DNA from 2 places in the Paenibacillus haidiansis genome. Region 2 is predicted to be linked to the other one. Evidence: predicted binding sites of a transcription regulator. Region 2 holds the regulator's gene; the other holds the start of a gene.

Region 1 (4,213 bases), on a different contig from region 2:
CATTCTTAGCCAGAAAACGCGTGCTCATGCCGACCCCGAAATCGAAGCCCTCGAGGAAGAAGAAACCGATAAACAAGACGGCCACAAGCACAAACCAAAGCTCATTAAGAGACAGCATGGTATCCCTCCTTACCGTATGGATCCGTCGATTTGTCGTCCGTGTGGTTTTCGGCATACGGGCCTTTCTTGATCGTTTTCACGAACAGGTAAACCATCACGATCGCCAGAGCGGTATAAATTGCGCAGTAAGCGATCAGGGAGAACAATAATTGTCCCGAGGTTACGCTCGGCGACACGCTGTCCTTCGTCTGCATCAGACCGAATACGGTCCATGGCTGACGGCCGAATTCCGTCATTACCCAACCCGCCGTATTGGCGATGAACGGAAGCGAAATCCCCCACAGCATCAAGCGGTAATACCATTTATTCGGCCGCTCCAGCTTTTTGCGCCAAGCCAGATATACGCCGTACATGCCGAGCAGAATCATCAAGCATCCGGCCGCGACCATAATCCGGAAGCTCCAGAAGGTCGTTTTTACCGGAGGAATATAATCGCCGGGCCCGTAAGTTTGCTCGTACTCCGCCTGCAACTCATTCATCCCTTTGACTTCGCCGGAAAATTGGCTGTAGGACAAAAAGCTGAGCAAATACGGAATTTTAATCTCAAAATTGTTCTTTCCATTATCCGTATCGATATGGGCATAAACCGTCCAAGGAGCGGGGTCGCCGCTCTTGCCCCAAAGTCCTTCCGCCGCCGCCATTTTCATCGGCTGGGTTTTCACCAGGTATTGCGACTGCTGATGACCGGCCAGCGCGGTGCCGAACGATGCGACAAGGCCGATAATGACCGCGATCGTAAACGATTTTTTGAAGAACTGAACATCTTGCTTGCGCAGCATTTTATACGCGCTGATCCCCGTAATCATGAATGCGCCGGTAGCAAAGGCCCCCAGTACAGTGTGCGGGAATTCCACCCACAATTGGCCGTTGCCGATCAAAGCAAAGAAGTCGTTCATTTCCGCCCGTCCGTTGTTGATCGTGTAGCCAACCGGTCTTTGCATAAAGGAGTTGGCGGCCAGAATCCAGAATGCCGATACCGTCGTTCCCAGCGCCACCAGCCAGATGCAAATCATGTGCACCTTTTTGGACAACCGGTCCCAGCCAAAGATCCACAGGCCGATAAAGGTGGATTCCATAAAGAAGGCGAACAAAGCCTCCACCGCCAGCGGGGCACCGAACACGTCACCTACAAACCGCGAGTAATCCGACCAGTTCATCCCGAACTGGAACTCCTGAATGATCCCGGTGACAACGCCCACGGCAAAGTTGATGAGGAACAATTTCCCCCAGAACTTCGCCATCCGCTTGTATTCCTCTTTGCCTTTGACGACATACATCGTCTCCATGATCGCGATCAGCAGAACGAGACCGATGGACAGAGGAACGAAGAAAAAGTGAAAAATCGTCGTCGCCGCAAATTGAAGTCTTGCCAGCACTAACGCTTCCATAATTCTTACCCCTACTTTCTCCAATCAATATTAATTCTTATCTAATGTGAATTCTATCACGGAAAAATGAAGATACACGGTGAAAAAGTAATAATTTTGTGACAAGAATCACATGACGAATGTCACATTTGTGAACTATATAAAAAAACCTTGCTCCAATGCGGTTTTCGCGCTGCAAAGCAAGGTGTGAAAAATATGTGTCTGGACTAGGAGACCTCGTTAATCGAGCTCTGTCAGCGCGATACGCGCCCTCCCGTCGATCATATGCCGGATCGTCAGAACGGGATGAGATAACAGCATGCGGGGGCCGGCATAGCGCATCACCCGTTTGATCATATCCCGTTGCACCGGGGCGTAACAGTGAACCGGACAGGAGACGCAGGTCGATTTGTCTTCCCCGAACCTGCAAAACGAGAGGCGCTTCATCGCATACCGCTCCAGTTCCTTGCACTCCTCGCACAAGCCGCTGCCCATGCGGTCATCGGCGTACTTGAAGCTTGTCCTCCGCCACCTCCCTCCAAGCGAATCTAGGCTCCGGCTCTTCTTATGGGCACCCCGGCAATAAATGCCGATCATATGCCGGATCGTTATTTTCTCCCGGGTGATTCTCGGCCCTTCTATTCTTTGCGCCTGTCGGGAATGCTGGTAGGTTCTGTTCATGCCTTTCCTCCGTAAAAGTGTTGAGCCCTCTTTATTCCCTCCTGCTCAGCTTACCGAACAGCTTGCGCCACAATATCCAATTGGCCGCCGGCAATATCGCCGCGTAGACATAAATGCCGTAGCTGACTTTAGTCGCCATGAAATGGATGAACCCCAACCCCGCAAGCAGGAAATATAAAGGAATCATGCGGACCCCCTCTCCCTGCTGCGCCGCCTCAAACCGCTCCGAGAACGGAAGCCCTTTGCTTAAGTAAGCGAAGGATAGTACCGTGAATACCAGAATAGCCAAGCCGGCCACAAGCAGATCGGGCAAAATATCGGCTCCGAACAACAGGGCCATGATCAGGGCTTCCAGCGCATACAGCGGCATAATTAGCCGCGCTGCGGCGGCGAGCAGCGTCCCCCTGTAAACCGGAAGCATGTCTCCGATCGGCAGTGCCCGGTAAATCCAGGCCGCCTTGTAACTCCCCGAGTATTTAAGCATCATGACAACGGTGGGCACAAGCAGGGCGCTAAAGTATATAAACAGATACATTCTTGTCTTCGCAAGCCCGTACAGCCCGTCTGTGGCTCCATTCATAAACATAAACAGGAACGGGAAAATAAGCGACAACCCGAGCGTAGGATATACTTTCAGCTTGAACTCCCGCTCATTTCCCAGCATGGTCCACGCAAAGCGAAAGAATACTTCCTCCTCCGGATTTGCGCATAACAGACGCGAAAGACGCTTCGGCCATTTCCCCTGCCCCGCTTTTTTGCCGCGGCCCGGATCGGACAGCTTCTGAAGATTGTTTTCCAGCAAAGGCATCAGCTTGACATATAACAAAAATGCCAGAATCGGCACAAATACAGACAGCAGCGACAGCAGCACAAGCATACTCTGGCCGTTCCCGTGCAGCAGCACTTCGAACGGTGCCCCGAACCACACCGGAACGATCAGGAACTGCCACCATTCCGGCTGCAATTCGGCTTGCAGACCCATGAAGTCAAACAATCGGACCAGGAACTGATAGCCGACGGCAAGCGCTACCGTGAGTCCGATCTGAACATAGTTGATCAGATCCTTCAGTCTCTCGCCGTCATAAAATTTAAGTATCACAAGATAAATCAGCGCGGTGAACACCACGATCAGCAGGTCCATTAAAATCAGTTCAATCAGAAACAGCAGGGCAAATCCGATTCCATGCTTGACGACCCCTACCCCCAGCGGAACGATAGCCAGCGCTCCGGTCACAAAGAACATATAGAATAAAATATGCAGCGTCTTGGCCATGGCGATCGTTCTGCGGTCCACCGGCTTCGTCGCCAGAATGCTCCGGTCCCGGGTATCCAGCAATACGGAAGAGAAGTCCGCGATCAGCGAGGTCATGATCATGAACATAAATATGCCGAATATAAAGCTCACCTGGAAAAAGGAATTGTTGCCGATTGCCAGAAAGACGGAAGAGAATCCGCCCATGAGCAGGTAAAGCCACAGAGAACCGATGAACTGGTTTTTCTTATCCTTTTTGCGGGAATTACCGACGATCGTCGGGGCCCTTCTTCCGTCCATCAGCAGTTTGATTTGAAGTATGCGCCGCATGGCGGGATAATTGAAACCCAGCTTTTCGAACAGTCCCTTAAAGCGGTCCAGTACCACCAACGATTTCATCTCGCCCATACCCCTATACCTCTTGCACAATCGCGACGAACTGCTCAGCAATGTCCTGATGCTCGTTAAAGCCCGTCAATTGATTGAAAATTTGCTCCAGTGAGCCTCCGCTGACTTGACCCTTAAGCTGCTCGAAGCTGCCGTCGGCCACGATGCGTCCATCGGCCAGCAAAATGATGCGGTGGCTGATTTTTTCGACAACGTCCATGATGTGCGAGGAATAAAAAATCGTCTTCCCTTGCGCGGCCAACAACGCGAGAACCTCCTTGACCACCATCACGCTGTTGGCGTCCAATCCGCTGAGCGGCTCATCAAGAAACAAGATATCCGGATTGTGCAGCAGGCTGGAAATCAGCAGCACCTTCTGCTTCATTCCTTTAGAAAATGTAGCGAT
Region 2 (4,213 bases):
GGACAATTGCCGAACCTGAGAACGATGCTTGGTCATGCGGAGGGCGAAAAATCGGCGGAATGGTGCTCGGTCATCGACGGATTGTATCCTTCGCTGCTCGATGTGAAAGATTGTTGGGACCGGCTGGCGGAACAATTGTTTGCGCTCATGCCGGAACGCAGTGATGCGGCCCCCGGCGACCCCGGACAATTCGTGCTCCGGCTCTTGCAGGACAAGAAGCCGAAAGTCTGGGAGGCGCTTTCCGCGATCGAGAATCAGATCTATACCACGCTTTCCGATACGATCCGCAAAGGGGAGCGTCTGCTTGCCGAGCTGAAGGACGACGACAACGATTACGGATTCGACAGTTTAGTCACCGATATCAGCGGCCTGTTCAAGGATCTGGCCGGCGAGCGCGACGCCCTGCGGTTCTTCATGAAGATGGACGATGCCAATACGGTCTACTGGCTCGAAGGAAACGGCACCTATCGCAGCAAATCTCTGCAATTGTTTGCGGTTCCGATCGATGTGAGCACGCAGCTGAAAGGATTTTTCTTCGATAAGAAGAAAAGCGTGGTCATGACTTCGGCTACGCTGTCGGTGGATAAATCGTTTCAATATATGATCGACCAGCTTGGGCTCGGGGAAGCGGCGGAACAGGAGCGGCTGCTTACGGCGATGCTTCCCTCGCCGTTCAATTACCGCGAACAGGCGCTTGTGGTCATCCCGCGTGACTTCCCCAGCGTGAAGGGCAGCGTGGGCGACGATCATTTTGTGCGTACGCTGGTGCAATCGCTGGCCGATACGGCGGTCGTCACGAAAGGCCGCATGCTGGTGTTGTTCACTTCCTACCGGATGCTAAGGCAGGTATACGATCCGCTCAAGGAGCTCTTGGCGGAGCAGGGAATTACCGTGATCGGGCAAGGCATGGACAGCGGAAGCCGGACCAAGCTGACCCGGCGCTTTCAGGGACAGAACGCCTCCGTGCTGCTGGGAACCAACAGCTTTTGGGAAGGAGTGGACATCCCTGGAGAAGCGTTGACCAGTCTCGCCATCGTCCGGCTGCCGTTTCAACCGCCCAACCATCCGCTCGTTGAGGCCAAGAGCGAACGGCTGCAGCAGGAGAAGAAGAATCCGTTTATGAAGCTGTCGGTTCCTCAGGCCGTGATCCGGTTCAAGCAAGGCTTCGGACGGCTGGTCCGGTCCTCGCAGGACCGCGGGATCGTGGTCGTTTACGATACGCGCATCTTGGAATCTTACTACGGAAAGTATTTTTTATATTCTTTGCCTGGACCGAAGATGGAGCATATGCCGCTTGGGCAGATGGTTCCTCGCATTTCGGAATGGCTGGATGTATAAAGAGCGAGATTTATAAAGAGTGATGAATAAGAGCGGTAATTGTTGTTCAAATCGCGCCAAATAGGGGGATAACCAATGAAAACGGAAAAAATTTCGGATGCTGTAGTACGCAGATTGCCGGTGTATTTGCGGTTTCTCAATGAATTGAGCCGCCGTGAAGTTCCGACGGTATCGTCCCAGGAGCTGGGACAGAAGCTGGATCTCAATCCGGCGCAAATCCGCAAGGATCTCGCGTATTTCGGCGATTTCGGCCGCAAGGGGATCGGCTACGATGTGCCCTATCTGATCGAAAAGATCAGGCAAATTCTCAATTTGGACCAGCAGATCAACGTCGCTTTGATCGGTGCCGGTAATCTCGGTCAGGCGCTGTCCAATTACAATGCTTACGTCAAGGACAATATGAAAATTGTGGCCGTTTTTGATTCATCGCCCGCCAAAATCGGCACCATGATCAACAACATCGAGATTCAGCCGATCGAAGAGCTGATCGAAACCGTAAAGAAGAAAAATATCCGTATCGGCATTATTACGGTACCGGACGTAGAGGCACAACGCGTGGCCGACCAGCTTATCGAAGCGGGGATCGGGGCGATCCTCAATTTTGCTCCGATCATCATCAAGGCCCCGGCCGAAGTGCGCGTGCATGCGGCCGATTTCACAACCGATTTGATGAGCTTGGCGTATTATTTGGATGGGGGAAAGGAAACAACCAATGACGACTCGAAAATGGCTGATTAAAGATGGAACTTTTGCCGTACTTGACCGGGAAAACCCGGTTCTTCGCGGCTATATGCTGATTGAAGGCGACACGATCGCCTATATCGGCGAAGACCGGCCTGTGGGAGCGGAAGGAGCCGAAACGTTCGACGGCAAAGGCCTGCTGTTTCTGCCGGGCCTGATCAACACCCACGGCCATGCCGCGATGTCCCTGCTTCGCGGTTATGGCGACGATATGGTGCTGCAGCAGTGGCTGCAGGAGAAAATGTGGCCGATGGAAGCTAAATTTTCGGGAGAAGACGTGTACCGGGGCACGGCACTGTCGGTTCTGGAAATGCTGAAAGGCGGGACGACGACGTTCCTCGATATGTACGACCATATGGATCAAGTGGCAGCCGTAGTCGAGCAGTCGGGCATCCGCGCCGTGCTGACGCGCGGCGTGATCGGTTTGTGTCCGCCGGATGTGCAGCAGCAGAAGCTGGATGATGCGGTGGCCTTCGCCAAGAACTGGCACGGCAAGGCGGACGGGCGGATTACGACGATGATGTCTCCGCACGCGCCTTATACCTGTCCTCCGGATTATATCGAGAAAATCGTACAGGCGGCGCATGATCTGAATCTTCCGCTTCATACGCATATGTCGGAAACGCGCGCCGAAGTCGAGCAGAATGTGGCCGATTACGGCGTTCGTCCCGTTCAGCATCTGCTCAATCTCGGCTTGTTCAGCCGCCCGGCACTGCTGGCGCACGCCGTGCATTTGACCGACGAGGAAATCGGGATTTTAGCGGATCACCATGTCGCCGTGTCCCATAATCCGGGCAGCAATCTCAAGCTGGCAAGCGGCGTGGCGCGCGTGCCCGAGCTGCTTAAGGCCGGGGTCACCGTCTCGCTCGGCACGGACGGTCCGGCCAGCAACAATAACCTCGACATGTTCGAAGAGATCCGCCTGGCGGCCCTGATCCATAAGGGAGTTTCGGGCGACCCTACGGCCGTTCCGGCAGCGGAAGCGCTCCGAATGGGCACGGAATACGGAGCTAAATCGCTCTTCCTGTCCGATACGGGCAAGCTCGCCGCCGGGATGAAGGCGGATTTCATCGCGCTGGATACGGAGCAGGCTCATTTCCTGCCGCGGACCGATTATATTTCGCATGCGGTTTACTCCGCCGGTCCGAAGGATGTAGAGCATGTCTGGGTGAACGGCAAGCAGGTCGTCAAGCACGGAGAATGCCTGACCTTGGACGAAGAGAAAGTGCGGTTCGAAGCGCAGGCGGCTTTTGAGGGCTTGCTCGCTCGATGATTAATCCGGCATTGGGGAAAGGAAGAGAGGCTTGAGAAACAGAACCAAATGGATCCTGCTCTCCATTGTGATTTTGGCGCTCGTGCTCATCGGCCTTCACCGTTATTATCTCTATATTCAGCAGGAATTACGGCAAGGAGAGGACGCGGCCGTTCAGCAGGCCCGGCAGGAAGCGGGGCTTCAGGAAACGACGAAAGTGTGGAAGTCCGTCTGGGACAAAGTCTGCTGGGTCATTCAGGGTAAGGATGAGAATGGCCGCGAGGTCATGATCTGGCTGCCGGAAGGCGGACAGCCCGAAATAAAGCCGCTGTCCGAAGGGGTATCGGAAAGCCAGGTGCGCGAGATCATACGCGACACCTATCCGGGAATCGAAATCGTCAGATTAATGCCGGGTATATATAACGATGAGCTGGTCTGGCAGCTTTTTTACAAGGAAAATGCCCATCATTACTACCGTTTCTTCCGTTTCGGCGACGGGACGCCGCTGGAAGAAGTATTCACATTGCCTAATCGGTAGTTTTTTTGAAAAAAATATAGCCTTGCCAAGGACGCTGTATAAGTGACGGTCTTTGGCAAGGCTTTTTTTAATGATTTTAATTTAAATTTTAAAATATATTCACACTCTTCATTCGAAATAGTATATACGATATGATATACTCTAACTTGTAGAAAATTTATAGATAGACGATAATGACTTTTTGATATATTCGATTCAAAATTTACAGCAAGGAGGACATTTACGTGAAACTGCGTATTGTACCGATTGTGGCTAGTGTGGCAGTGTCCGCGCTGCTGTTGTTCGGAGGATGGTTCGCTTATAAAGAGTGGGTCGTCGAAGGCCCTTTTGAGCATAAAATCAGC

Evidence for each region. Region 2 encodes Rex, which represses fermentation and respiration genes when NADH is low (regulators of the CRP and FNR family bind a similar motif). Its sites were predicted from a motif close to TTGTGAAATATTTCACAA; they were not measured.
Region 1: the regulator Rex is predicted to act here: its motif matches at 1,605-1,622, upstream of V3851_RS20850 (cytochrome ubiquinol oxidase subunit I).

The regions. Positions count from the first base shown of each region.
Region 1 is NZ_JAZHPZ010000013.1:125,947-130,159, forward strand. Features, by position in the region: gene cydB (cytochrome d ubiquinol oxidase subunit II) at 1-118, opposite strand, end outside; gene V3851_RS20850 (cytochrome ubiquinol oxidase subunit I) at 105-1,508, opposite strand; gene V3851_RS20855 (nitrous oxide-stimulated promoter family protein) at 1,728-2,168, opposite strand; gene V3851_RS20860 (hypothetical protein) at 2,200-3,819, opposite strand; gene V3851_RS20865 (ABC transporter ATP-binding protein) at 3,833-4,213, opposite strand, start outside.
Region 2 is NZ_JAZHPZ010000001.1:135,682-139,894, reverse strand. Features, by position in the region: gene dinG (ATP-dependent DNA helicase DinG) at 1-1,338, shown strand, start outside; gene V3851_RS00600 (redox-sensing transcriptional repressor Rex) at 1,414-2,076, shown strand; gene V3851_RS00595 (amidohydrolase) at 2,051-3,352, shown strand; gene V3851_RS00590 (cell wall elongation regulator TseB-like domain-containing protein) at 3,384-3,869, shown strand; gene V3851_RS00585 (hypothetical protein) at 4,094-4,213, shown strand, end outside.